Regions from separate parts of the Cytobacillus oceanisediminis genome, predicted to be linked through region 1. Evidence: riboswitches for the same ligand, from Rfam matches in the RefSeq annotation. Region 1 holds a riboswitch; each other region holds the start of a gene.

Region 1 (5,328 bases):
GAAAGCTGTAGGAATTCCGAAAACCTGGGCATCTCCTGCTACAATGTCAGTTCCGAATTTACCCGGAGGTGTCAGTGCGCCAAGAGCAAGCGGGTTGCTTGAAACAACAAACATGGATTTATGGGCATGAATAATTTCCTCAAGCTCTTTTAAAGGCTCGACTCTGCCAAAAAAGTTAGGATACTGTACAATGACAGCTGCGATGTCATCGCCAATCAGTCCATTTAGAGCTTCAAGATCTGTGATGCCGTCTTTATGAGGGATTTCAATCACTTCAATATACTGGCCCTTTGCGTATGTCTTGACTACTTCTTTAGATTCAGGATGAACTGCGCTTGAGATAAGTATCTTCTTGCGGCGTGTGCTGCCTGCGCTTAGCATGGCTGCTTCGGCAAGTGCTGTTCCGCCATCATACATGGATGAGTTGGCAACATCCATTCCTGTTAACTCACAGATCATTGTCTGGAATTCAAAGATTGCCTGGAGCTCACCCTGGGAAATTTCCGGCTGGTAAGGAGTATAGGCCGTATAAAACTCTGAACGGGATAAAACATGATCAACAATGATTGGCATGTAATGATCATAAACACCCGCACCAAGGAAAGATGTATTTGTGCGAAGATCAGCATTTTTCTGAGCCATTTTAGTAAGCTCTTTCAGTAAGGCTGTCTCTGATTTTGCCGGCTTGATTTTATATTCGCCCTTAAATCTTACACTTTCGGGAATATCACTGAATAGTTCTTCCACAGAACTGACGCCGATTTTTTCAAACATTGCTTTCTGGTCAGACTCTGTCATCGGTAAATAGCGATGTTTCATCATTTTCTCCCCCCGGTTAGTTCTTTTCTCTTTTATAAAAAGGTGTTGCTGCAATCTTAGCCTTCAGTCGTTTGCCGCGAATTTCCACTTCTAATTCAGTTCCCGGACCCGCATGCTCTTTCTTGATAAGGACAAGGCCAATGTTCTTTTTTAATGTCGGCGATTGAGTGCCTGTTGTCACTTCCCCGATCAGTTCTTCCCCTTTATATACAGGATAGCCATGGCGCGGAATGCCGCGGTCAATCATTTCAATTCCAGCCAGCTTGCGCGGAACCCCATTTTCTTTTTGATTCTTAAGCACTTCTTTGCCGATAAAGTCAGCTTCTTTATTGACTTTTACAGCAAAGCCGATTCCTGCCTCAAGCGGTGTGATATCAGGTGAGAGCTCCTGGCCATAGAGTGCCAGGTTGGCTTCAAAGCGAAGTGTATCCCTTGCGCCAAGTCCGCATGGGAGCACGCCTTCTTCTTTGCCTGCTTCAAGGATTTCATTCCATAATGCGGCTGCATCCTTGGCATCACAGTAAACTTCAAATCCGTCTTCTCCTGTATATCCTGTTCTGGAGACGAGCGCTTTCTTGCCATTCAGATCGACATCCTGCTGAAATTTGAAAAATCCTATATCCGACAGGTTCGTGCCAGCAAGCTTTTGGAGCACTTTTTCTGCAAGCGGCCCCTGAATTGCCAGCTGTGCCATATCTTCAGAAAGGTTTTTCAATTCCACATTCCCTTCAGCATGGTCCTCAAGCCAGTTGAAGTCCTTTTCAATATTGGAAGCATTTACAACCAGCAAATAGTGGTCATCCTCTATTTTATAGACAAGTAAATCATCAACAGTTCCGCCATTCTCATAACACATGGCTGTATATTGAGCACCTGAGTTCTTTAATTTGGAAATATCGTTCGTCATCATTTTTTGAAGGTATTTAAGGCTGTCCGTCCCCTTCACTTCGATTTCACCCATATGGGATACATCAAAAAGGCCGGCTTTTGTACGGACTGCTTCATGTTCTTCTTTAATGCTTGAAAATTGAACAGGAAGGTCCCAGCCTCCGAAGTCGATGGTTTTTGCTCCGTAATCTTTGTACACCTCGAATAAAGGCGTGCGTTTTAACTGTGACATTTACTCGTCCCCCTTAAAATCTTTTGAAGTTTGTTGTAGGAACATAAAAAAGGACAGAGTATCCCCTCAATTATGAGAAGATCTCTGTCCTTGCACCTGAAAGTTTACCGAAACCGGCTTTCCCCTTGGGTGGCTTATTTAAAAGCACTCTCCAGAGCTGCGTCAAACAAGAGTTCTTTTGCCTGAGAGATTCACAGATTTTGCTTGCTCCTTCGGCGCTACAAAGTAGTCTCTCCCCTTGTTGTCATTCGCATTTATAAAATTTTCCAAGTTGGTCATACTTATACCAAACAGAAAAAATAAAGAATCCATTATTTCGGTTAACTAAATGTAATGTGTTAACTTTCAAAACTTTCAAAGCTATTAACATCGTACCACCTTAACGAGGTTTGGGCAATATCTTTATATAGATAAAAGGAGCTGTTTTTATGACAGTGCAAATTGGCTTTGATTCTGCCTGGCAGGATGAATTCTTAAAAAGAATTGATGACGACGGCCCATGGGGAAATTGGGAGCTTTATAAACTGGCTGTAGAGGTTGAAAATCACACGACTATTCCTGATTTTGAAGGCCTGCAGGCTCCAAAGCATCTGCCGAACCTTACTCCCCTCCCTCATCAGCTGGAAGTAGCCAGGCAGGTTGTTGAAAGCATGAACGGCAAAGCGATCCTTGCTGATGAAGTCGGTCTCGGTAAAACGATAGAAGCTGGTCTGATATTAAAGGAATATATGATCAGAGGACTCGTAAAAAAAGTCCTTATACTTGTTCCTGCTTCCCTCGTTTCACAGTGGGCCATGGAGCTGAACAGCAAATTTTTCATTCCGGCTGTGGCACAGCGGAAAAGCTATGTATGGGAACAATGCGACGTTGTGGTATCATCCATCGATACAGCCAAACGCAATCCCCATCGGGACATTATCTACAGCCTGGATTATGATCTGATCATTATAGACGAAGCTCACAAGCTTAAAAATAATAAAACCAAAAACTATGAGTTTGTGCAAAACCTGAAAAAGAAGTTTTGCCTCCTTTTAACAGCAACACCCATTCAGAATCGCATCAGTGAGATATTCAATCTTGTGTCCTTGCTCAAACCCGGCCACCTGGGCAATGAATCAGCCTTTTATGAGAATTATAAAAAGGACTCGCGTTCTTTAAACGATGATGCACATCTAAAAGAACTCGTAAACAAAGTCATGATCCGCAACCGCAGGGCAGATACAGGAATCGAATGGACCAAAAGACATGTGGAAACAATACCGATTGAATTTTCGCAGGCTGAGCGCGAGCTTTATGAAGCTGTAACAGAGCTGCGAGGGGAAGGTGATTGGGTCAGTTCCAGCCAATTTTCAGTGATGACCCTGCAAAGAGAGGCATGCAGCAGCAGGGAAGCTGTCTATTTTACCCTTCAGAATATGCTGAAAAGACAGGAACAGCCCTCAATAGCTTTTCAGGAACAAATACAATGCCTTATTAAAAAAGTTGAAGCTGTCCAGCAAAATTCCAAAGCTCAAAAAGCTCTGGAATTAATACAAACAATAAACGACAAGGTCATAATCTTTACTGAATACAGAGCAACACAAATGTATCTTCAGTGGTTTTTAAAACAATATGGAATTACATCTGTGCCGTTCAGGGGAGGATTTAAAAGAGGCAAAAAGGACTGGATGAGGGAGCTTTTCCAAAAGAAAGCTCAAGTCCTGATTGCAACAGAAGCAGGCGGGGAAGGGATAAACCTGCAATTCTGCAATCATATCATTAATTTCGATCTCCCCTGGAATCCAATGCGTCTCGAACAAAGGATTGGACGTATCCATCGTCTCGGCCAGGAAAAGGATGTCATGATTTATAATTTTGCCACGAAAGATACAGTCGAAGAACATGTAATGAAGCTTTTATATGAGAAAATACATCTTTTCGAAAAAGTCATCGGTGATTTGGATGATATTTTAACAAAACTTGAATTTGGCAGTATTGACGATCACCTTGTTGATATTTTCGGAAGATCAGCTTCAGAAGGTGAAATGCGAATCAAAATGGAGAACCTGACGAGCATGATTCAATTTGCTGAAGATATGAAAGAAGGTGGGCTGAATGCAGCAACAGGAAATTCATAAATTCCTTGAAAGGTATTTTCACGCAAATGGATGCGAAATAATTGATAAAGGCCCGGGGTATATAACCGTACAGCTGACGATTGATTTGGATAAGGAATTAATGAATCGCCCCTTTTATTGGCATTATCTCGAAAAAACAGGCGGAGTCCCTAACCCCATGCAGCTTACACTTATTACAAACCAGCAGCTCGCCCCTGCGCATATTAAGGGGGAAGTCATTCATTTTGGCTCCCCAAGACTTCACCAGATCTTTCATTCAGCCCGAAACCTGGCAGGCTATATACGATTATATGAAAACCACCGGCAGGCACCAGGCATGCAGGTTCCATTAAGGCCATGGCTGGGAATGAACGTCCGCGTATCTTATCAATGCGACCGAAAAAGAGATGTCTTTAAATCCATCGGCCTCCAATTAATAAATGGGCAAATGGTCGAAAGCTTTCATGACAGATTGCTTGGCATGAGCCTTACACCAAAGATTCCCGACTACTCTTTCACTCTGTCTCCGCTCATTATGCCGGGGAGCGGTGTATTCAGGGTAGCTAATTTCATAAAGTCTGAAATTGAACAAGAAGAACATTTATGGGCTGATGAAGCCCGTAAGCGATGGCAAAAAGATCTCAACCTTCTTGAACATTTTTATGAAGATGCAGAAGAAAAGGGCGAAAGCTATGAAAACGAAAAAGCAGCCCTTCAAGAGCAATATGAGCCAAAAATTAATATCTCTATAATAAATGGAGGCCTCTTTTATCTGACAGACAGCGCAGTATGAAACCACACAAAAAACCGGCAGACATTGCCGGTTTTTTGCATGAAATCTATTTATGTTTTTTTCTTCTCATGCCTAAATAGAAAAGATATGAAAACATTCCAAACCACCTGAATAAAAACGGCTCTTTCATGTCCTTTTTCTCTATTCTATGCCGTTTTCGCTCATCTTTGGGCTGATCAATATATTTTACCACTGTCTGTGTAAGATACTTAACATAATCGTTGGATTTCATTTGTCATACCTGCCTTTTTCCGCACATATTGCAATAACAGCTTGCTATATTATCATTTACAAGTATGTCCAACGAGTTTTCACCCTAAACAATCTATTATTTCTTGAATTATTTCTGCTTTATCTTTATTAGTGGTATCAATGACCACATGGGCGGTTTCTTTATAAAGTGGCATCCTTTTTTCATAAAGTTCCTGAATCAGCTTTTTTTTATCGCCTTTCAGCAGTGGTCTGGAACGATCATTTTCAATCCGTTTAAATATTTCTTC
Region 2 (5,328 bases), 1.9 Mb from region 1:
GAACCATGATTGTAGCATTTGCAGCAAGCTTCATAGGTTTTACTGATCTTGTTAGCTACTTCTACCCGCTAATTGGTTATCTTGGATTGGTCCTAATTGCTGTATTATTTTACGCTCCACTTAGAATGAAAAGGATTGAAAAAGAAGGATACGGAGATGGCGAAGAATATCCTAAAAAAATAGTGAACAGCTAGATGCCAATAAAACAGAGAATAATGGAGAAGGAGAGCGTGGATGTGCACTGTGCTCTCCTTCTTTTTTAATTTGATTATTAAAGACATTGGTGAACGATCTGAATTCCTGGCAGCCTTCTTGTTCCGGCAGTTTTAGAATGTCAGCTGTGTACGAATGATATAAATAGTGTCTCAAGAACTTTGGTGTTTAGTGAGGTTCTTTTCTGGTCAAAGTAGGATAGGAGATGATTTTAATGATTGAAGAATTAATGAAAATGCTTGAAGAACGAGAAGAAGAGATGCTTAAGATACGCCGTTATTTACATCAGAATCCTGAGCTTTCATTTAAAGAGGAAAAAACGGCAGCCTATATCGCTGATTTTTACAGAGGGAAAGATGTTGATCTTATAACGAATGCAGGGAATGGATATGGCATTGTTGTCACTATTGAAGGTGGTAACCTGGGAAAAACCGTGGCACTTCGGGCTGATTTTGATGCGCTTCCTATTAAAGAAGAACTGGATGTTCCGTTTAAGTCAAAAAAGGAAGGTATCATGCATGCTTGCGGCCATGATGCACATACAGCATACCTTATGGTTTTGGCTGACTGTTTAATCCAATTAAAAGATAAGATCCATGGCACCGTGAAAATAATCCATCAGCATGCGGAAGAAGAGCCTCCAGGCGGAGCAAAAAGCATTGTTGAGGAAGGATTTCTCGCTGATGTCCATGCAATTTTTGGCATACATGTTTTGCCGATCGCCCCTGCTGGAACTGTTGGCTATCACAGCGGATATTCCTTTAATGGCCGCGCTTATTTTAAACTTAGAGTGCAGGCAAGCGGCGGACACGGTTCCTCTCCGCATAAGGCCAACGATGCTATTGTGGCAGGCGCTTATTTTGTAACAGCTATCCAAACAGTTGTGAGCCGCAGAGTGGATCCGTTTCATGCCGGTGTAGTGACAATTGGTTCATTTGATGGTAAAGGGAGTTTTAATGTGATCAAGGATCATATCGAAATTGAGGGGGATGTACGCTATTCCAATGATGAAACAAAGGATGTGATGAATAGAGAAATTCACCGCATTGTAAATGGTCTTGAGGAGTTATTTGGTGTAAGCTGTGAGCTAACGTATGAACCCGACTATCCGCCGCTGTATAATGATCCTGAATTGACAAGGTTTGTCGCGGATACGCTTTCAGCAGCCGGGGATAAAGACATTATCGAGATAAAGGAATTTCCTAAAATGGCACCATCGGACGATTTTGCGTATTATTTGGAGAAGGTCCCTGGCTGTTATTTTTATATTGGGTGCACGCCAAAGGGAACAGAAGAACCATACTTCAATCACCACCCTAAATTTGATATCGATGAGGGTTCGATGCTTGTTGCCGCAAAATCAGTGGGATATGTTGTTTGCCATTATTTTAATAAAAAAGAAAACAAAAGCTCACGCTGATGTGAGCTTTTTATGTTTAAAGGAATTCGCTTTTAACTTCTTATTGTTTTTGAATAGATTTGATAGGCAATCTCCAGCTGTAATGATGCGAAATTCCTCGCAGCATTAAAGTAACAGTAAAAAGAATATAGAAATGATAAGACTTTGATAGCCAATCAAGGCCTATAATAAACCCCGCAAAGATGGCCCATAAAAGATATACTTCATCACGTAAAACAATGGGCTTTCGCTGAGCCAGCACATCGCGGATCATTCCTCCGCCGGCACCGGTTATGGCAGCTGAGAACATAACAGCAAATAAGGGTAAATCAATTGATTGTGCATACATAGCTCCCTGAACAGCAAACGCTGACAAGCCAATTGAGTCAAAAATACTCCATTTCGTCAAAAGCTGAACTGCGCTGCTTGGCAATATGATGACAATGCTGATGGTAATAAGGGCAACGATAAAAAGAGTCGTTTGCTGCCATAATTCTATGATCGGAATGCCAGTAAGAAGGTTTCTGATAGCCCCGCCTCCAAATGCTGTAATTAACCCCAAAACATAGGCGCCCATAATGTCGTATTTTACTTCCAGTGCAACGACTGCCCCGCTCATTGCAAATGCAATGGTTCCAATCACGTTCAATACATCCCAAACCATACAATCCCCCTAATCAAGTATCTCTGTCCTTGTACCTGAGAGGTTTACCTATTCTATATTAAAAGGCCTGCCCCGTGGGTGCGTGATACGCTCTCCAGAGAAGCGTCCCGCAGCAGTCTTCTTACCTGAGAGATTCATCTTTCCTATAGATTTGCCCCTTCGGTGACGTACAATACGTTCTCTCCCGCAGCAGTCATTCGCTAGTATTTGTTTTTATAATTATAAAGTATAGAGCAGAGGCTTGGACAGTCAATTAAAATGTCTAAGTGGAAGTTTGAAAAGGGGGAACTGAACATGATCCCCTGGTGCTATGGCGTGCATAATTCTGCTTGTAGGGATTGGTGCCACCATTGTATTAAAGCGGAAATGAAGCAGGGGCAGTCGCTGCTTTTGGGTGCGTCAAAGAAGTGAACGCTAAAAACCCCTACAATTGTAGAGGATCTCGCATGAAGGTTATTCATCCTTCTTTTGTTTCTTTGCCAAAATCGTCCGCAGTTCGTTAATTTCCTCATCAGACAGGGAGTCTTCCTGGATGAATTGGACTAGCATGGATTTCACCGTTCCGCCATAGATTCGCTTGATAAAGGATTGAGCTTCTGCCCGCTGGCATTCATCCTGTGAATATAACGGGAAAAAGGTATAGATTCTCTGGTTTTTATTTACGCCCACTACATTCTTTTGGACAAGCCTGTCCAGAAGAGTACGGATTGTTTTGGGCTTCCAGTCTGTGCACTCTTGTAAGGATAGAATGACTTCATTAGCCGTTTTGGGTGCGCCGTGCCAAAGGACTGTCATGACTTCCCACTCGGATTCTGAAATGCTGGGAATCCTATCAGTCATATTACCGCCCTCCTTCTTTAATGAGATGAACGAATTAATAAATACCTTTTTTCTTCAAAATGGATAATGTAATTTCAGCTGCTTTACTTCCATTGGAGTTATCTTCATTCTGTATATTCGTTGCAAAAAAGTATGTGTCCTGCTCTGACTCAACATAACCGATGAACCATCCATTGATGTTTTTTCCATTTACAGTGCCTGTACCTGTTTTTCCTGAAAGGAGGGCCCCTTCTTTTCCTTCTAGTTTAATGGAATCTTTCACCGTTTGGATATTCTTTTCTTTAAAACCAAATTCGTTGGCATAAAATTTTTTTAGCAGCTGAACTTGTTCCACTGGAGAAATTTTAAGGGAAGATTCCAGCCAATATTCGTCTATTCCACCAGATAGATCGCGATTCCCGTACCTGATTCGGTCTAGAAAAGTTTGAATCGTACCGGGATGAGCCTGCTTGTCTAACGTCTGAAAATACCATGTAACGGAATTTTTTATTGCCGAAGTTAAATTCTGATCCGCATTCCAGGAATCAATAGGATATTTAAGTCCGTTCCATTTGGCCAAGGAGTTTTCATCCGTTATGGTGCCTGACTCTAAACCAAGCAGAGCACTATAAATTTTATAAGTAGAATTTGGTGAAACCCTTAATATGCTTTGTTTTTTATTATGAATAAGATAGTGGTCTGCTTCTTTATCATACAATACAAAACTTCCATTATATCCTGCAAAATAATCACCTAAATCCTCATATATAATGTTATCATCCTTGAATTTATAGCTGCCATCTTCATGAGCCATTACTGATATAAATGGAGCCTGGCCTGCAATAAATATCCCCGCCAAAATGATTATAACCGCACTTTTCCATCTCAGCAGTTTTGATTCCGACTTAAAACAGGCAATTTTTTCAATTCTCGTTTTGATTTGTTTCTTTGACCCGTTTAAATGGTCTGCCAAATCGACTGTCACTGCCCTTGAGGCTTTATGGGCAAAATGAATAATGCTGTTGCCATACTCCATATAAGACTGCTCATCCAAAGAATTTAAAACCGCCGCATCACAGGCAATTTCGCGATCCAGCCTCATTCTCCTAAAAGCTAGCCAAACTAGAGGATTAAACCAATATAGTATTTGAAAAATCACGATTAAATAATTGACTGCAACATCTTTATTTTTATAGTGGTTCAGTTCATGTAAAAAGATATATTCTATATCCTTTTCAGAAAGCCACTTGTCAAAATGGCGGGGAAGCACCACATAAGTCTTAAAAAATCCAAACGTCATTGGGGTTTTAACGAGAGATGACTCTCCAACAATAATACTCCTAGAAATCTTCAGTTTGTGTTTGCAGTGTTCGAATAATGATAAAAGCCCGTTATTTCTCAGGCTGTTTGTATGTTTCTTTATTTTACTGATCTTAAGCCTTGCGATCAGCGTAAATACAGCTAAAACAGCCACCCCCGAAATCCAAATATAGAATAAAGCATTATTTATTAATGTTAAGTCGTAGCGTTCCACCGAAACGGCTATGTCTTCCATCCAATTATTTTGCCTTAAAGGACTCTCCGCAGATGGTGCAATTTGGGATTGGACGCTGCTCTTGCTATTCCAAAAGGAAAATGAATCGGAAAAAGGCATGAGTTGTATTGGAATAAGAGGCAGTGGTAAAGCAAGCAATAATAGAAACCAAAGATTATAGTGAGCTTGTGCTGTTAAATGTTTCTTAAAAATGTTTTTTAACAGAAGAATGACTCCGATTGTAAAAGAAGACACCAGCAGACATTCCAAAAAAACAGATAAGAACTGTGAGCTTGTGATCATCCTCAGACCTTCCTCGCAATATTTGACATCTAGTTTCAATCCCTTAGAAAAAAAGAATACGAACCATTCTAGCATCCTATTTTTACTTTATCAAATCAGGGAGATCTTGTGAAACACCATAATATCAAGGGTTTTTATGAGCGGTTGACAAACATGGACTACAAATGTAGTATTGTATTACACCTGTAGTCTATATGGGGGTGTTTAAAAATAAAGTTGAAATATATGTTCAAAATTAATAAGGAAAGAGGTAATAAAATTGAGGAAACGATATCAATCGATTACTAGCAGGAATATGTTAAAAGCAGTCTGGTTATTCAGTTTGGTTCTGCTTCTTGCCCTGACTGGCTGTGCAAATGGCAATCATCCATCAGATGCAAGTGCGGCAGAAAACTC
Region 3 (5,328 bases), 1.7 Mb from region 1:
AATCGCTGATGAATTGGAGCTGGGTCTGGACATTAAAGATATAATCAGGGAGGATCTTTTTACAAGGCTCTCCAGCGATACAGATGATCCTGAAGTTTTTATGGATCTGATCAAGGCGAGCGGCGAGGATAATAACGCAAAGCTTGTTGCAGCTTATTTTCAGCAGCAGGGAGTGGAAGCAAGGTATGTGAACCCGAAAGAAGCGGGATTGCTTGTAAGCCCGGAGCCCGGAAATGCACAGGTTCTTCCTGAGGCATATGTGAATCTATATTCCTTAAGGGAAGAGGACGGGATTATCATTTTTCCAGGTTTCTTTGGATATAGCAGGGATGGGCAGGTGTTCACATTTTCAAGAAGCGGATCGGATGTGACTGGTTCCATTTTGGCTGGGGCAGCCAAAGCGGACTTGTATGAAAACTTTACAGATGTGGATGCTGTATATTCGGTCAATCCATTTATTGTGGAAAGGCCTAAAGAAATCAAAGAACTGACATACCGCGAAATGCGGGAGCTTTCCTATGCAGGCTTTACAGTCCTGCATGATGAAGCGCTTGTGCCGGCATTCAGGGCTGGAATTCCTGTGCAGATTAAAAATACGAATAATCCATCTGCTCCTGGCACCAGGATTGTGAACGAGCGCGATAATACAAACGGACCTGTGATCGGGATTGCCAGTGATCAGGGATTCTGCAGCATATACGTCGGCAAATACTTAATGAACAGGGAAGTCGGCTTCGGGAGGAAGCTGCTGACCATTTTGGAAGAGTATGGCCTCAGCTATGAGCATACGCCGTCAGGAATTGATGACATCTCCATTATTCTGCGGGAAAACCAATTTACTGATGGTATGGAGGAAGAAATACTGAGCCGCATTCAACATGAACTTCACGCGGATGAGGTGAAAATCCAGCACAGCCTGTCGCTTATCATGGTGGTTGGTGAGGGGATGCGCCAAAACATCGGAACAATGGCGCGCGCCTCCAAAGCCCTCGCTAAAGCGAAAGTAAATATGGAAATGATCAATCAGGGCTCATCTGAAGTGAGCATGATGTTTGGCGTACAGGCAGTGGATGAAAAACGCGCGGTACAGGCGCTTTACAATGAGTTCTTTGCTGCGGCAGCAGTGGTGTGATAATTATACAATATCCGAAAGTAAATATGCTTTATATGCAAATAAGTACAATAAAATTCCTATTACAGCAAGATAAGGTAAATAAATCAAACGTTTGATTGAAAAGCTGGAGGCATAAACCTCGAGCTTTATTTTTTTGAATGAAAAATCTTAAGATAATCAAAATAAGAAGGAAACTTTTTCAATATGGAAGGAGAAAAGGATATGAAGAAATTACTGATCTTATTAATAATGCTGCTGATGCCGCTGAATATGCTGGCAGCCCCGGGCAATGCAGCTGCACAGAAACCGTGTATCACCCAATCAGAGGTTAAGTTTGAAAATGAATTCCGCAGATTATGGATCGACCATGTATTATGGACAAGCAATTATATTACAAGTGCTACAACAGCCGGGGCAGAGGATCAGAAGCAGGTTCTGGCAAGGCTCTTGAAAAAACAGGAGGACATCGGCAATTCGATAAAGCCCTATTATGGAGATGCTGCAGGAAATAAGCTTACAGAGCTGCTTAAGGAGCATATCGTTATTGCAGGAGATATTGTTGAAGCTGCCAAGAGCGGGCAAGGCGCCAAAGTGAATCAGCTGAACAAAGAATGGTATCGCAATGCCGATGATATCGCTGCTTTTCTAAGCGAAGCCAATCCTAATTTAAAAAATGAAGATGTAAAAAAATTGCTATACACGCATCTTGAATTAGTGACGGATGATTTAACAGCAAGCCTGGTTAAGGATTGGGATGCAAGAATTGTTTCGATTGATGATGGAATAACGCATATTATCATGATGGCAGATGCCATTTCTGATGCGGTTGTGAAGCAATTCCCGGACAAATTTAAAGGGTAAATACAAGGGGCTTCAGCACATGCTGGAGCTTCTCTTTTTTTTCCTTTGACAAAGCAGCCCGTCTCATTATAAGCTATTTAGCGTGCCGAAAAAAATAATGTAAATTTTTCACATATAGAAGGAGGGGTATCCGCTATGTCAGGGGATCAAAAGAAAAAGATGATCATATTGATGATCAATATGTTTATTGCGATCGGAAGCTTTGGGATTATCATTCCGATTTTGCCGGCTTATTTGGAATCCATTAATCAGGGGGGAACGGCAGCAGGCCTGATGATTGCCATTTTTGCGGGTGCCCAGCTGATTTTTTCTCCCATTGCGGGGAAATGGGCTGACCAGTACGGACGCAGAAAGATGATTATTTACGGGTTAGCTGGTCTGACTTTATCCATGCTTGTCTTTTATGCAGTAGATTCCATTTGGCTGCTTTACTTTTCACGTGTCATTGGAGGCATTGGGGCAGCCTTGCTGATTCCAGCTATTTTTGCTTACATTGCAGATATTACTACCATGGAGCAGCGTGCAAAAGGAAATGGCCTTGTCTCAGCTGCGATGTCACTTGGAATTGTTGTTGGACCTGGAATTGGCGGATTTTTGGCAGACTTCGGCTTGAAAATGCCATTTCTGATTTCAGCACTTGTATCTCTAGTGGCTGTTATTTTTTCAATTGTGCTCCTCAAAGAAAGCAGCACATTGCAGACCGTGCCAGGAGAGATGCCTGAAGAGGAACCAATGGTCAAGAAGCTGGCAATGTCTGTTAAGAAGCCTTATTTTATTCCGCTTGTCATTACATTGGTGATGAGCTTTGGGCTAATGGCGTATGAATCTGTGCTGGGGCTGTACCTTGATAATGAGTTTGCTGCTACTCCCCAGGAAATTGCCATTATGGTGACTTCAACGGGGGTCATTAGTGTAATTGTTCAGTTATTTGTAGTTGATCGGGTGGTTAATAAATTCGGAGAAGGAAAGGTATTGAATATCTTTTTAGCTGTTGCAGCGTCAGGATTCCTTGTCTCGCTGTTTGCAGGCAGCTATGCGCTTTTCTTCGTTATTTCGCTGATCATTTTCCTTGCTACTTCCATCCTGCGTCCGGTTTTAACCACGCTAATCTCAAAAATGGCCGGCAATGAGCAGGGATTTGCGATGGGTATGAACAATGCTTATATGAGTATTGGAAACGTGCTTGGGCCAACGATTGCCGGTGTACTTTACGATGTGCGGATTACCTATCCGTTTGTTCTCGGTCTGGCCTTATTGATCGTTACATTGTTTATCACGATTGCTTGGCAAAAAAAGGAGCCGAAACCGAAAGCGGCTGTATAGAAAACGGCTTGGAGACATTGTCTTCAGGCTTTTTTTTTCCGCCCTTTATTCAAAAGCAAATTATTAATCGGAATTTAAAGAAAATAGTTGGTTATAATTGTGGCAATTTTGTGAAAGAAACGCAGTTCGATTGACACGGTTTAAATAATGTATTATTCTGAAAATAACAAAAATATTGAGCGAATGACGGCTGCGGGAGAGAGCATTCAATAGCCACCGAAGGAGCAAGCTTCAAAAATACCCTTGAAGCCAATCTCTCAGGTAGACAGACCGCAGTCAGACGCATCTCTGGAGAGCGCGCAGGAATCTTGCGACACCAAAGGGGTCAAACTCTCAGGTAAAAGGACAGAGAAGGGGGATGAAGAAGCCGCCTTTTTCTGTCCTTTTTATATGGATGGCAGCTTCGGGAAATGCAGATGGAGGAATCTATATGAATACAAATATCAACGCAAACCGGGCGACATTGCTGATATCCTGTCCTGAGAGGCCAGGCATTATCTCCACAGTCTCCAATTTCCTGCTGGAGCATAAGGCTAACATTGTCCATTTTGACCAGCACACAACCGATCCGCTGGCAGGCATCTTCTTTATGCGGATTGAATTCGATATGAATCATTTTGATGAGTCCTTTTCAAAACTGAAAGAGGATCTGCCTGAAATGGCCAGGGAATACTCAATGGAGTGGAAGCTGAGCGGCAAAGGCGAGCGCAAGCGGATGGCCATATTTGTTTCTAAGATGGATCACTGTCTGCTGGAGCTGCTATGGCGCTGGAAGTCGAAGGAGCTTGAAGTGGATATTCCCTTGGTGATCAGCAATCATCCCGACATGAGGGAAGTGGTGGAGGGTTTTGGAATACCTTATCATCATGTTCCGATTACACCTGACACTAAAGCTGAAGCCGAGCAAAAGTCGGTGGAGCTGCTGGATGGAAAAGTGGATTTCATTGTACTGGCGAGATATATGCAGATTCTTTCGCCGAGCTTTATTTCCAAATATCCAAATAGGATTATCAATATCCATCATAGCTTTCTGCCAGCCTTCGTGGGAGCCAATCCTTATGCACGGGCGTTTAACCGCGGAGTCAAGCTGATTGGGGCAACAGCTCATTATGTAACGAATGATTTGGATGAAGGCCCGATCATTGAGCAGGATGTCCAGCGGGTTAATCACCGCCACACTGCACAGGATCTCAAAATTGCAGGACGTCATGTGGAAAGACAGGTTCTAGCCCAGGCAGTCGCCTGGCATGTGGAAGACAAAGTTATTGTGCATGGAAATAAGACGATTGTATTTTAGGTGACAGACAACATGCTCTGTCAAAAAAAAAGATCCAGCATCCAAGAGTTTACGAACATCGTGAGAGAAGGTGAGCAGAAATGAAAAAGAAAAAATTATCAATGATTGAAATGATTAAGGCAAATAAAGAAGAGCTTTTAAAAGATAGCCGTGAGCTTGAAAAGATCGAAAAGAAGATAGACGATAAATATGCAAAAGCACATTAAGAATGAACACCCAGCCTGGGAATAAAACAGGCCGGGTGTTTTTTTATGAGCTGAGTTAAAAAGTGAAAATGGCGGGAGATGTATTGAGGATTAGTGCCTGCGGGAAGAGCAGGGAATGAACGAAGGGAGCTAATGAGGGGACGAAGGGAACTAATGCAGATAAGTAGTTCCTGTTGATAGAAAAAACTAAAAACACCCAGGGAGTCCCTGGGCGCCAACTTCTTATTTTTGTCTAAAGAAATCTGTGAAAGCATGATACATTTCCATTCCCTGATAAAAGAACAGGCTGGAAGCTGTTAATGAAAATAACCCAATCATTAAGAATCGAATCCACATTATTCGTTTCCTCCTTTAATTGTTTTGTTGGACAATTAAGGAGTGTGGATTACATAATTCGCCTCGTAGAAGATGGGAGTATAGAATATCCTTTTCCTGCGGGCGATGATGTGCAGGGCACTGTATATAAAAAGGATAATGGTTAGGATTGTGATGGCTAAAGAAATCATATCCTGTGTAAAGATATGTTT

What was found. A riboswitch is a leader RNA that binds a small molecule or an ion and turns the genes downstream of it on or off. The one in region 1 is predicted to bind glycine.
Region 2: another riboswitch for glycine. It lies ahead of IRB79_RS04345 (trimeric intracellular cation channel family protein); the one in region 1 lies ahead of gcvT (glycine cleavage system aminomethyltransferase GcvT).
Region 3: another riboswitch for glycine. It lies ahead of purU (formyltetrahydrofolate deformylase); the one in region 1 lies ahead of gcvT (glycine cleavage system aminomethyltransferase GcvT).

Annotation. Positions count from the first base shown of each region.
Region 1 covers NZ_CP065511.1:4,307,019-4,312,346, forward strand. The annotation lists gene gcvPA (aminomethyl-transferring glycine dehydrogenase subunit GcvPA) at 1-819, opposite strand, end outside; gene gcvT (glycine cleavage system aminomethyltransferase GcvT) at 836-1,939, opposite strand; glycine riboswitch at 2,100-2,187, opposite strand; gene IRB79_RS21620 (DEAD/DEAH box helicase) at 2,368-4,056, shown strand; gene IRB79_RS21625 (YqhG family protein) at 4,034-4,828, shown strand; gene IRB79_RS21630 (YqzE family protein) at 4,875-5,060, opposite strand; gene IRB79_RS21635 (shikimate kinase) at 5,140-5,328, opposite strand, start outside.
Region 2 covers NZ_CP065511.1:826,950-832,277, forward strand. The annotation lists gene IRB79_RS04335 (YkvI family membrane protein) at 1-194, shown strand, start outside; gene IRB79_RS04340 (amidohydrolase) at 428-1,633, shown strand; gene IRB79_RS04345 (trimeric intracellular cation channel family protein) at 1,674-2,276, opposite strand; glycine riboswitch at 2,297-2,377, opposite strand; glycine riboswitch at 2,380-2,473, opposite strand; gene blaI (penicillinase repressor BlaI) at 2,730-3,116, opposite strand; gene IRB79_RS04355 (BlaR1 family beta-lactam sensor/signal transducer) at 3,151-4,932, opposite strand; gene bla (class A beta-lactamase) at 5,228-5,328, shown strand, end outside.
Region 3 covers NZ_CP065511.1:662,037-667,364, forward strand. The annotation lists gene IRB79_RS03360 (aspartate kinase) at 1-1,132, shown strand, start outside; gene IRB79_RS03365 (glycosyltransferase) at 1,337-1,975, shown strand; gene IRB79_RS03370 (MFS transporter) at 2,111-3,298, shown strand; glycine riboswitch at 3,482-3,581, shown strand; gene purU (formyltetrahydrofolate deformylase) at 3,729-4,595, shown strand; gene IRB79_RS03380 (FbpB family small basic protein) at 4,676-4,801, shown strand; gene IRB79_RS03385 (hypothetical protein) at 5,173-5,328, opposite strand, start outside.